Regions from separate parts of the Krasilnikovia cinnamomea genome, predicted to be linked through region 1. Evidence: predicted binding sites of a transcription regulator. Region 1 holds the regulator's gene; each other region holds the start of a gene.
What was found. Region 1 encodes HrcA, which represses chaperone genes, less so after heat shock. Its sites were predicted from a motif close to GGTTNGCACNCTCNNNNNGAGNGTGCNAACC; they were not measured.
Positions count from the first base shown of each region.

Region 2: the regulator HrcA is predicted to act here: its motif matches at 1,214-1,244, upstream of groES (co-chaperone GroES).
Region 3: the regulator HrcA is predicted to act here: its motif matches at 1,907-1,937, upstream of groL (chaperonin GroEL).

Region 1 is NZ_SHKY01000001.1:4,846,420-4,850,397, reverse strand. It holds gene EV385_RS22185 (16S rRNA (uracil(1498)-N(3))-methyltransferase) at 1-236, opposite strand, end outside; gene dnaJ (molecular chaperone DnaJ) at 381-1,520, opposite strand; gene hrcA (heat-inducible transcriptional repressor HrcA) at 1,579-2,601, opposite strand; gene EV385_RS22170 (DUF4870 domain-containing protein) at 2,799-3,437, shown strand; gene hemW (radical SAM family heme chaperone HemW) at 3,488-3,978, opposite strand, start outside.
Region 2 is NZ_SHKY01000001.1:4,202,768-4,206,745, forward strand. It holds gene EV385_RS19105 (class I SAM-dependent methyltransferase) at 1-1,143, opposite strand, end outside; gene groES (co-chaperone GroES) at 1,374-1,688, shown strand; gene groL (chaperonin GroEL) at 1,760-3,400, shown strand; gene EV385_RS19120 (molybdopterin-dependent oxidoreductase) at 3,634-3,978, shown strand, end outside.
Region 3 is NZ_SHKY01000001.1:2,530,153-2,534,130, reverse strand. It holds gene EV385_RS11370 (GNAT family N-acetyltransferase) at 50-1,036, shown strand; gene EV385_RS11365 (GNAT family N-acetyltransferase) at 1,109-1,636, opposite strand; gene groL (chaperonin GroEL) at 2,128-3,750, shown strand; gene EV385_RS11355 (glycerol-3-phosphate dehydrogenase/oxidase) at 3,888-3,978, shown strand, end outside.

The DNA.
Region 1 (3,978 bases):
ACGAGACGCGGATCCGGCGCAGGCGACATGGTCCGCGAGCCGAGCGCCACATCGACGCTGCCCCGCCCGACGCGCAACACCGAGCCGACCACCGAACCACCCCGCCCGTCGGCCAGGATCAGCCCCTCGCCGACCCGCATGCGTTGCACGTCGGCGGCGTGGTGACCCTCGGGCCCGGACAGCGTGAAGGTCTGCCCCGTGGGCAGGTCATCGACGAGGAACAGCGGCGCGGACATGCCCGCACCGTACCGGTTGTGATCGCACGGACCTGGCAGGGTGCGGGTGCCCGCTCATGAGCCGCCAGGCGAATGGGCTCCCGCGCCCGGTCTCCGCGGGAGCGACGGCCCGAAAGCACGACGGACCTGGGACCGAAAAGAAACTCAATGTCCGTTGAAGGCGTCGCGCATCCGGGAGAAGAAGCCCCCTTGCTTGCTCAGCTCGGCGACGTCCTCGCCGCGGGTCTTGGCGAACTCCCGCAGCAGCCGCTCCTGGTCGGCCGTGAGCTTGGTCGGCGTCTTGACGTCGAGGTGGACGAAGAGGTCGCCGCGTCCCTGGCCGCGCAGGTGCGGCACCCCCTTGCCGCGGATGCGCAGCGTGGAGGCGGGCTGGGTGCCCGACTTGACCTCGATCGCCTCCTCGCTGTCGAGGGTCTTGATGGTCAGCCGGGTGCCGAGCGCGGCCGCGGTCATCGGCAGCGTGACCCGGCAGTGCAGGTCGTCGCCCTTGCGGGAGTAGACGTCGTGCGGGCGCTCGTGGATCTCGACATACAGGTCGCCGGCCGTGCCGCCGCCCGGGCCGACCTCGCCCTGCTGGGCCAGGCGGATGCGCATGCCGTCCTCGACCCCGGCCGGGATCTTGACGGTCAGGGAGCGACGGGTACGGATGCGGCCGTCGCCCGCGCAGGTCGGGCACGGGTGCGGGATGACCGTGCCGTGGCCCTGGCAGACCTGGCAGGGGCGCGAGGAGACGACCTGGCCCAGGAAGGTGCGCTGCACGGACTGCACCTCGCCGCGCCCGCCGCAGGTCTCGCAGGTGGCCAGGTGGGTGCCGGGTGCGGTGCCCGCGCCGGTGCACTGGGTGCACAGCACGGCGGTGTCGACCGTGATCGGCGCCTCGACGCCGAACGCGGTCTCGACCAGGTCGAGTTCGAGGCGCAGGATCGCGTCGGCGCCCGGGCGGGTACGCGGGCGCGGGCCGCGCGCGCCGCCGCCGGCCGCGGTGCCGAAGAAGGCGTCCATGATGTCCTGGAAGCCGACGAACGGTCCGGCGCCGCCGGGCCCGGCCGGTCCACCGCCGCCCCCGGGAGCGAGGGGGTCGCCGCCGAGGTCGACGATCTGCCGCTTCTGGTCGTCGGAGAGAACCTCGTACGCCGCGTTGATGTCCTTGAACTTCTCGTGCGCCTCCGGGTCGGGGTTGACGTCCGGGTGGTACTGGCGAGCGAGCTTGCGGTACGCGCGCTTGATCTCGTCGTCGGTGGCGTCCCGGTTGATCCCGAGAATTCCGTAGTAGTCCTTGGCCACTGGGGTTCGAGTCCTCATGTCTGCCACGCCCGTGCGGGCACTCGTCGTCGCGGATCCGTCAGTTCTGTGCCAGCAGGTCGCCCATGTAGCGTGCCACGGCACGCACGGTAGCGATCGTGCCGGGGTAGTCCATGCGGGTGGGGCCCAGCACGCCGAGCCCACCGACGATGGTGGCACCCGGGCCGTAGCCCGTGCTTACCACCGACGTCGACCGCAGATTGTCGATCTTGTTCTCGTCGCCGATGCGGACCCGGGTGGTGCTGGGCTCCACCTCGCCGATCAGCTTGAGGAGGATGACCTCCTCCTCCAGCGCCTCCAGGACGGGGCGCAGGGTGCCCTGGAAGTCCAGCACGCTGGCCCGGGCCAGGTTGGCCGTACCGGCCAGGGCGACGCGTTCCTCGCCGCGCTCCACCAGGGTCTCCAGCAGCACCGTGGCCAGGCACGCCACCGTCGTACGGCGCTCCGGGGCGGTCTCGTCGACCAGGCCCTGGACCAGCGGCGGGGTGTCCGCGAGCTTCTGCCCGGCCAGCTTCTCGTTGCACCGGCGGCGCAGCTCCGTGACGTCGTCGGGGCCCACCGGCGCGGGCAGCTCCACCAGGCGCTGCTCGACCCGGCCCGTGTCGGTGATCATGACGAGCAGCAGCCGGGTGGTGGAGATCGGCACGAGCTCCAGGTGGCGCACGGCGGAGCGGGACAGGCTCGGGTACTGCACCACGGCGACGTGCCGGGTGAGCTGGGCCAGCAGCCGCACCGTACGGTGCACCACGTCGTCGAGGTCGACCGCGCCGGCCAGGAACCGCTCGATCGCCCGGCGCTCGGCCGGACTCAGCGGCTTGACCCGGGAGAGCCGGTCGACGAACAGCCGGTAGCCGAGGTCGGTCGGCACCCGCCCCGCGCTGGTGTGCGGCTGGCGGATGTAGCCCTCCTCCTCCAGCACGGCCATGTCGTTGCGCACGGTCGCCGGGGAGACGCCGAGCTGATGCCGCTCCACCAGGGCCTTGCTGCCCACCGGTTCCTGGGTGGCGACGTAGTCCTCGACGATGGCGCGCAGCACCTCGAGCTTGCGGTCATCGAGACTCATCGGACCCCTCCCCCCGGTCTGGTCGGTCAGCACCTGACTGGCACTCGGCTTGAGCGAGTGCCAGTCTACGTCGCCGCGGCCGATGGCGCGATGATCGCGCGCCACCCGGCCGGGGTCCCTTAGCCGACTGTCTATTCTTCGACGCCGTCCGCATGTTGACCTCGACCGTGTTGAGCTGCGGCCCTACCCTCTCTGGCATGACTGAACCGCCGCGCCCGCCCGGTGAGGGGAACCCAACGGACCCCACCGCGCCGTTCAACCCACACACGGGCAACGAGCCGACGCCCGGGTCGGCTCCGCCGCCTCCGCCCGGTGCGCCCCAGCCGCCCCCGTACGGCAGCCCGCCGCCCAGCTCGGGGGCCGGGGGCTACCCGCCGCCCAGCTCCGGCGCGGGCGGGTACGCCCCGCCGCCCGGCGGTGGCTACGGGCCCCCGCCCGGCGGTGGCTACCCGACCGGGGGCACCCCGCCGCAGTACGGCTACAACCCGGGCGGCGCCAACGAGGACAAGACCTGGATCCTGGTCGCCCACTTCGGCGGCGCGGCGGGCGCGTTCTTCGGCGGCGGCGCGGCGGGCTGGATCGGCCCGCTGGTCGCGTTGCTGGCCCGGGGCAACCAGTCCCCGATCGTGCGCCAGCACGCGGTGGCCGCGCTGAACTTCCAGCTCCTGTGGACGATCATTGCGGTGGTCGGCTACGCCCTGATGTGCATCGTCATCGGCATCATCCCGGTGATCGGCGCGATCATCGTGGGCACGATCTTCGGCATCATCGCCGGGGTCAAGGCCAACAACAACGAGCCGTACTCGTACCCGATGACCGTCTCGATGATCAAGTAACAGCCCCTGGTCGTGGCGCCGGGTTCACCCCCGGCGCCAACGCCGCGGCGCTACGGCAGCAGGTCGCGCACGACCGCGTCGGCCAGCAGCCGCCCGCGCAGGGTCAGCACCACCCGCCCGGCCGCGTACGCCGCCGGGTCCAGCAGCCCGTCGTCGTGCGCCCGCCGCGCACCGGCCAGCCCCGGTGCGTCCAGCGCGGCCAGCGGCAGCCCGTCGGCCAGGCGCACCCGCAGCATGACGTCCTCGGTGTGCCGGTCGGTCTCGGTGAGCAGTTCTCGGGCCTGCCCCGGCGAGACGCCGTCGGCCAGCCGCGCCGCGTACGCCGCCGGATGCTTGACGTTCCACCAGCGCACCCCGCCGACGTGGCTGTGCGCGCCGGGCCCCAGGCCCCACCAGTCACCGCCGGTCCAGTACAGCAGGTTGTGCCGGCACCGGGCGGCGGGCGTGGCCGCCCAGTTGCTCACCTCGTACCAGGACAGCCCGGCCGCGCCGAGTGCGGCGTCCGCGGCCAGGTAACGGTCCGCGGCCACATCGTCATCCG
Region 2 (3,978 bases), 640 kb from region 1:
GTCGGCGATCCGGGTCAGCACCAGCGACGCCGCGTTCGGGCCGGACAGTCGCAGGTCCTGGCGCAGCCGTTCCGGTTCAAGCGCCGAGCCGCGCTTGCGGATCTCCAGCCGCCCGACGCCCCGCTCCCGCAGCAGCGTCCGCAGCCGCTTCAACGAGAACGGCAGCACGTCGGTCACCGCCAGCCGCCGCCCGAGCGGCGTGTCGACCGGGTCGTCGGTGTAGATGTACGCGATCCGGGGGTCGGCGAGGCGCCCGCCGATCCCGGCCGCGAACTCCGCGACCAGGTGGGCGCGGACCACCGCCGGGTCCGGGTCGTACAGGTACGGACCGACCGGGCCCACCGCGGCGGCCGCGCTCCCGGAGCCGGTCAGCGTGACCGGCTCCGCGCCCCGCAGCACGGTGGCCCGGCGCGGCACCGCCGCCAGCGGCCCGCACCAGAACGCGGCCTCGACCAGGTCGCCGTCGACGCTGACCCACTCGCCCTCGGCCCCCGGCGGCAGCAGGGCGTGGTCGATGCCCGGCGCCAGCTTCAGGACGGTACGCGGCACCCGGGCGGGCAGGCCGGCGACGAAGTCCCACGGGGGCGACCACGAGTCGGGGTTCATGGCCCGGCCACGGCCGGTGCGCCGCGCGGGATCGGCGAAGACCGCGTCCGCGCCCGCGAGGTCCACGGTCGTCGCGGAAGCGCAGGCGACCGTGACCAGCCCGTCCAGCCCGGCGGCGGCCGCGTTGGCCGCGGCGAGCGCGGCGGTCAGCGGGTCGGCGTCGACCGCGTACACGTGGATGCCCGCACGGGCCGCGGCCAGCGTGTCCGCGCCCAGCCCGCAGCCCAGATCGGTCAGGGTGGTGACCCCGGCGGCGCGCAGCCGGGCCGCCCGCCGGTCGGCGACCACCGCGCGGGTGGCCTGCTCCAGGCCGGCCCGGGTGAAGAACATCGTGGCGGCTGCCGCGCCGAACTTGGCGGCGGCGCGGCGCCGCAGCTCCGCCTGGGTGAGCGCGGCGGCGGCCAGCGGCGGGGGCACCCCGCGGGCGCGCAGCCGCGCGGCGGCGGCGAGGGGGTCGGCGCCGGACACCTCGGCGGCGGCCGCCAGGGCGGCCGCCCCCTCGGGGGTACGCAGTGCTGCCAGCAGTTCCAGGTCCACGGGAGTCATTCTCGCGGGTGGGGCGTGTTGGCACTCTCCTTGACGGAGTGCCAGTACCGGCATAATCTCCGATTAGCACTCTCACCACGAGGGTGCCAGCCGCGCGGACCCGCCGGGGCCGCGCGACTAGCGCCAGGCGGACCGGCACCCGCGACGACGGCCCCGCCCGGTGGCATGAGGCATCCGGCCGGCCAGTTGGTCGGCGACGACACCAAGTACCCCAGGAGGGTATGCCCGTGACTACCGCGACGAAGGTTGCGATCAAGCCGCTCGAGGACCGCATCGTGGTCCAGGCGAACGAGGCTGAGACGACCACGGCGTCGGGCATCGTGATCCCCGACACCGCCAAGGAGAAGCCGCAGGAGGGCACCGTCCTCGCTGTCGGCCCCGGCCGCATCGACGACAAGGGCAACCGGATCCCGGTTGACGTCAAGGTCGGCGAGACGGTCCTGTACTCGAAGTACGGCGGCACCGAGGTCAAGTACGCCGGCGAGGAGTACCTGGTGCTCTCCGCCCGCGACGTCCTCGCGGTCATCGAGAAGTGACCTACTGACAGTGCTGACCGCCTCGGTCCGGTGTACCGGACCGGGGCGGTGGTGCGTGAAGGGACCTATACATGGCGAAGATCCTCAGTTTCTCTGACGACGCCCGGCACCTGCTGGAGCACGGCGTCAACACGCTCGCCGACACGGTCAAGGTCACCCTGGGCCCGCGGGGCCGCAACGTCGTCCTCGACAAGAAGTTCGGCGCGCCCACGATCACCAACGACGGCGTCACCATCGCCAAGGAGATCGAGCTCAGCGACCCGTACCAGAACCTCGGGGCCCAGCTGGTCAAGGAGGTGGCGACCAAGACCAACGACGTCGCCGGCGACGGGACCACCACGGCCACCGTGCTCGCTCAGGCACTCGTCCGCGAGGGTCTGCGCAACGTGACCGCGGGCGCCAACCCGATCGCGCTCAAGCGGGGCATGGACGCGGCCGCCGAGGCGGTCTCCAAGGCCCTGCTCGACAAGGCCGTGGCGGTCGCCGACCACAAGGCGATCGCGAACGTGGCCACCATCTCGGCACAGGACGCCACGATCGGCGAGCTCATCGCCCAGGCGATGGACCGCGTCGGCCGCGACGGCGTCATCACGGTCGAGGAAGGCTCGGCGCTGAGCACCGAGCTGGAGGTCACCGAGGGCCTGCAGTTCGACAAGGGCTTCATCTCGCCGAACTTCGTGACCGACCCCGAGTCGCAGGAAGCCGTGCTGGAGGACGCGTACCTCCTCATCAGCACGCAGAAGATCGCCAGCATCGAGGAGCTGCTGCCGCTGCTGGAGAAGGTCGTCCAGTCCGGCAAGCCGCTGCTCATCATCGCCGAGGACGTCGAGGGACAGGCACTGTCCACCCTGGTCGTCAACGCGCTGCGCAAGACCGTCAAGGTCGTGGCCGTCAAGGCTCCCGGCTTCGGCGACCGGCGCAAGGCGATGCTGCAGGACCTGGCGATCGCGACCGGTGGCGAGCTCGTCGCCCCCGAGCTGGGCTACAAGCTGGACCAGGTCACGCTGGAGATGCTGGGCACCGCCCGGCGCGTCGTGGTCGACAAGGAGAACACCACGATCGTCGACGGCGGCGGCCAGAAGTCCGAGGTGGAGGACCGCGTCGCGCAGATCCGCAAGGAGATCGAGGCGTCGGACTCCGACTGGGACAAGGAGAAGCTGTCCGAGCGGCTGGCCAAGCTCTCCGGCGGCGTGGCGGTCATCAAGGTCGGCGCCGCGACCGAGGTCGAGATGAAGGAGCGCAAGCACCGCATCGAGGACGCCATCGCGGCGACCAAGGCGGCGGTCGAGGAGGGCACCGTCCCCGGTGGCGGCGCTTCGCTCGCCCAGATCACCTCGGTGCTCGACGGCAGCCTCGGCCTGTCCGGCGAGGAGGCCAGCGGTGTGGCGATCGTCCGCAAGGCGCTCGTCGAGCCGCTGCGCTGGATCGCGCAGAACGCGGGCCACGACGGCTACGTGGTGGTCGGCAAGGTCAGCGACCTCGACTGGGGTCACGGCCTCGACGCGGCCGCCGACACGTACGTGGACCTGGCCGCGACCGGCATCATCGACCCGGTGAAGGTGACCCGCAACGCGGTCTCCAACGCCGTCTCGATCGCCGGGCTGCTGCTCACCACGGAGAGCCTCGTGGTGGAGAAGCCGAAGGACCCGGAGCCCGCCGCGGCGGGCGGCCATGGCCACGGCCACGGCCACCAGCACGGCCCGGGCTTCTGACCCGGATTCAGTTCCACGGAGAGGCGCGCCGGCACCCGGCGCGCCTTTTCCATACCCACCCGCCCCATTGCGCGGCCTCGGCTTGTTGCGCGATGCCGTTTTGTGCCGCCTTGGCTCGTTCCGTCCGCTGCCGGACCTCGATGAGTTCTGGTTAGCGCCGCACCCGAACTCCTCAAGATCTGCGGCCGGCCGGCTGTGCCGGGGGTGGGCCGTGACGGGGGCAGGATAGGGGAGTGAAGCTCTCCGTCCGGGCCGGGCTGGCCGGTGTCGCGGCGGCCGCGGTCGCCCTCGGTGCCGCCGAGGTCGTTGCGGTGGCGACCGGTCCGCTGTCCGCGCCGCTGCTGGCTGTCGGTGGAGTCGTCGTCGACACCGTGCCGGGCCCGGTCAAGAACGCCGCCGTCGCGGTCTTCGGCGTCCACGACAAGACCGCCCTGATCACCGGTACCGCGCTGCTGCTCGCCGCCTACGCCTACGGGGTGGGTGTGCTGGCGCTGCGATCGTGGCGCTGGGCGCTCGCCGGCATAGCTTTGTTCGGCGCGATCGGCGTGGCCGCAGCGGTGACCCGACACGACGCTGGC
Region 3 (3,978 bases), 2.3 Mb from region 1:
CCGGCAATAATCGTTCGCGCCGGACGGAGTGTGCGTTCACCCTGTCGGGATGCGCATCGAGCCCTTGACGGACGCCACGATCGACCATGCGTACGGCGTACTGCGCGCTGCGGATGAATGGGATGTTCCGGATCTTCCACCCGTGGCGAAGTCCGTCTTCACGGTGGCGGTGCGCCATCCCTTCCCCGGCACGGAGCAGGAGCGCTACCTCGCCGTCGACGGCGGCGGGACGCCGGTCGGCTTCCTCGGCCTCAACCTGCCCCAATACGACAATGTGGACAATGTCTCTACGCTGCTGGTCGTCGCGCCGGAGCATCGGCGCCGGGGTTACGGCCGGGCGCTGCATGCGTACGCCGTCGAGCGGGTCCGGGTGGCCGGGCGCAAGCGACTCATCGCAAGCACGACCGGTGCCCGCCCGGACGGCGCCGCGTTCGCGGATGCCGTGGGGGCCGCGCCCGCGCTCCGCGAGACCCGCAGCCGCTTCGACGTCGGGGGCGCCGACCACGACCGGCTGGACGCGTTGCGCGCCGAGGCGTGGCGGCACGCGGACGGATACCGGCTCGTCCAGTGGATCGGGGTGCCGCCGGACGAGTTCCTCGACGACCTGGCCTACCTGGACGGCCGGCTGCTGGCGGACGCGCCGGTCGGCGACCTGGTCATGGAGGTCGAGCAGGTCGACGGGGCCCGGGTGCGCGGCAACGAGGAGGCCCGGCGCGCCCGGGGCATGACCGCCTTCCACACCGGCGCCGTGCACGCCGCGACCGGGCGGCTGGTCGCCTGGAGCACGCTGACCGGGACCGAGGCGGCTCCCGAGCATGCCTGGCAGCAGATCACCATCGTCCACCCCGGGCATCGCGGGCACCGGCTCGGCCTGATCGTGAAGCTGGAGAACGTACGGCACATCCGGGCCGCGCGCCCCGGGCTGACCGCGATCGACACCATCAACGCGTCGGCGAACGAGCGCATGCTCGCCATCAATCGGCTGATGGGCTTCCGGCCGGTGGACGTGGAGATCCAGTGGCAGCAGGCGGTGTGAACAGCCGGGCCGCCCACGGGCGCAGCGCAAGCTCGCGCAACACCGTACGGGCGGCGTGCCACGGGCGGGGCATCAGGCGCGGCGGCGCATCTGCAGCTCGGTCAGGGCCGGGATGACCGGGTGCGGCACCCGGATGCCCGTGTCGGCAAAGCCGAGCCGCTCGTACGCCCGGACCGCCCGGTCGTTGCCGACCACGACCTCCAGCATGAGCTCCGGGCGCCCGGCGGCGCGCGACCACTCGGCGACCGCCTCGACCAGCTCGTCCAGCACGCCCGTGCCGCGATGCGCGGGGGTGATGTAGACGGCGAACACCACGGTCGCGCCCGGCTCGTCCGGCAGCATCGTCCCGCCCGCGTGGCCGATCAGCGGGCCCCGGCCGGGATCCGCCACGAACTGGGCGAGATGGTCGCCGCTGGCCGCGTCGGCGATCCGGCGCCGGTAGTCGGCGTGCGGGCGGGCGGCGGCCTGCGCCACCGTCTCCAGGAACGCCAGCGGGCTGTCGGCCAGCATCTCCAGCCGCAGCGCCCGGGTCCGGGCGGCGTCGGCGGCGGTGACCCGGTGGACGGTGTGCGTACGGGGCCGGGCGAGTGTGCCGGTCATGCTGTCTGCCTACCGGTCGCGCGTCAGCTAGGCAAGCCGGATGCCGGATTCCGACCGCGCCGGGCTCGGCGCTGATGACGCCGCGTGACTCCGCTCGGGATTCCGCCGTTCAGTCGGCGCGGGCGGCCGAACGGCGAGATGATTCGCTGGCCTGCCGGTCGGGCGCCCACCTCCGTAGCCTGCTCACCGTGCGTGATCAACGCCTCGTCGGAGGGGTGTGCGGGGTGGCCGGTCGTCCTTGCACTCGCCACCTCAGAGTGCTAAACAAGTCATTGGCACTCGCGCCACGCGAGTGCCAACAGGTCGGGACGGTGGGGTCACGGTCACGGCGTCGCCATCGGCGCCGGGGCACGAGGCCGGTCGTCGCGGGCTATCCGGCCCGTCCTGCGGACGTCGCATCGCCAGGTGGCGACGTCCGAAGAGATCCTCAACGTGCGGAAAGCGGGGCCGAACAGGCCCGGCACCGCGAGTGTCCAGGAGGACAACGCCGTATGGCCAAGATCATCGCATTCGACGAGGAAGCTCGTCGCGGCCTCGAGCGGGGCATGAACCAGCTCGCCGACGCCGTCAAGGTGACGCTCGGCCCCAAGGGCCGCAACGTCGTGCTCGAGAAGAAGTGGGGCGCGCCCACCATCACCAACGATGGTGTGTCGATCGCCAAGGAGATCGAGCTCGAGGACTCCTACGAGAAGATCGGCGCCGAGCTGGTCAAGGAGGTCGCCAAGAAGACCGACGACGTGGCCGGCGACGGCACGACGACGGCGACCGTCCTCGCCCAGGCGCTGGTCCGTGAGGGCCTGCGCAACGTCGCGGCAGGCGCGAACCCGATGGCCCTGAAGCGGGGCATCGAGGCCGCCGTCGCGAGCGTCTCCGAGGCGCTGTCGCAGATCGCCAAGGACGTGGAGACCAAGGAGCAGATCGCCTCCACCGCCTCCATCTCCGCCGGTGACTCCACGGTCGGCGAGATCATCGCCGAGGCCATGGACAAGGTCGGCAAGGAAGGCGTCATCACCGTCGAGGAGAGCAACACCTTCGGCCTGGAGCTGGAGCTCACCGAGGGTATGCGCTTCGACAAGGGCTACATCTCGGCGTACTTCATGACCGACGCCGAGCGGATGGAGGCCGTCTTCGACGACCCGTACATCCTCATCGCCAACAGCAAGATCTCCGCGGTCAAGGACCTGCTGCCCGTCCTCGAGAAGGTCATGCAGTCCGGCAAGCCGCTGGTCATCATCGCCGAGGACGTCGAGGGCGAGGCCCTGGCCACCCTGGTCGTCAACAAGGTGCGCGGCACCTTCAAGTCCGTCGCCGTCAAGGCCCCGGGCTTCGGCGACCGCCGCAAGGCCATGCTGGAGGACATCGCGATCCTCACCGGCGGCACGGTCATCAGCGAGGAGGTCGGCCTCAAGCTCGACGCCGCCGACCTGAGCCTCGTGGGCCAGGCCCGCAAGGTCGTCATCACCAAGGACGAGACCACCATCGTCGACGGTGCCGGCAACGCCGAGCAGATCCAGGGCCGGGTCAACCAGATCCGCGCCGAGATCGAGAAGTCGGACTCCGACTACGACCGCGAGAAGCTGCAGGAGCGCCTGGCCAAGCTGGCCGGCGGTGTTGCGGTCATCAAGGTCGGCGCGGCCACCGAGGTCGAGCTGAAGGAGCGCAAGCACCGCATCGAGGACGCCGTGCGCAACGCGAAGGCGGCCGTCGAGGAGGGCATCGTGCCCGGCGGTGGCGTGGCGCTCGTGCAGGCCGGCAAGACCGCGTTCGACAAGCTGGACCTGGCCGGCGACGAGGCCACCGGCGCGAACATCGTCAAGGTCGCGCTCGACGCCCCGCTGCGTCAGATCGCCGTGAACGCCGGCCTCGAGGGCGGCGTCGTGGTGGAGAAGGTGCGCAACCTGGAGGCCGGTCACGGCCTCAACGCCGCCAACGGCGAGTACGTGGACCTGCTGGCCGCGGGCATCATCGACCCGGCCAAGGTCACCCGTTCGGCGCTGCAGAACGCCGCGTCGATCGCCGCCCTGTTCCTCACGACCGAGGCGGTCGTGGCGGACAAGCCCGAGAAGACCCCGGCCCCGGCCGGTGCTCCGGGCGGCGGGGACATGGACTTCTGAGTCCATCCCACTCGCACCAAGCGCGAAGGCGGGCCGCTCCGGCGGCCCGCCTTTCCGCGTCTTCACCCACCGTTCTCACCCCTGAGCGCCACGTTTCCCTCGCCGGTGTGACACCCGGGGGCGCTAACCTCATACGGGTGCGTGATCCCTCCGTCTCCCGGTACTCGGCCGGTCGGCTGTCGCCGATCCGCCGCATCGCTGACCTGCGCCGGCTCCGCGACGAGCAGT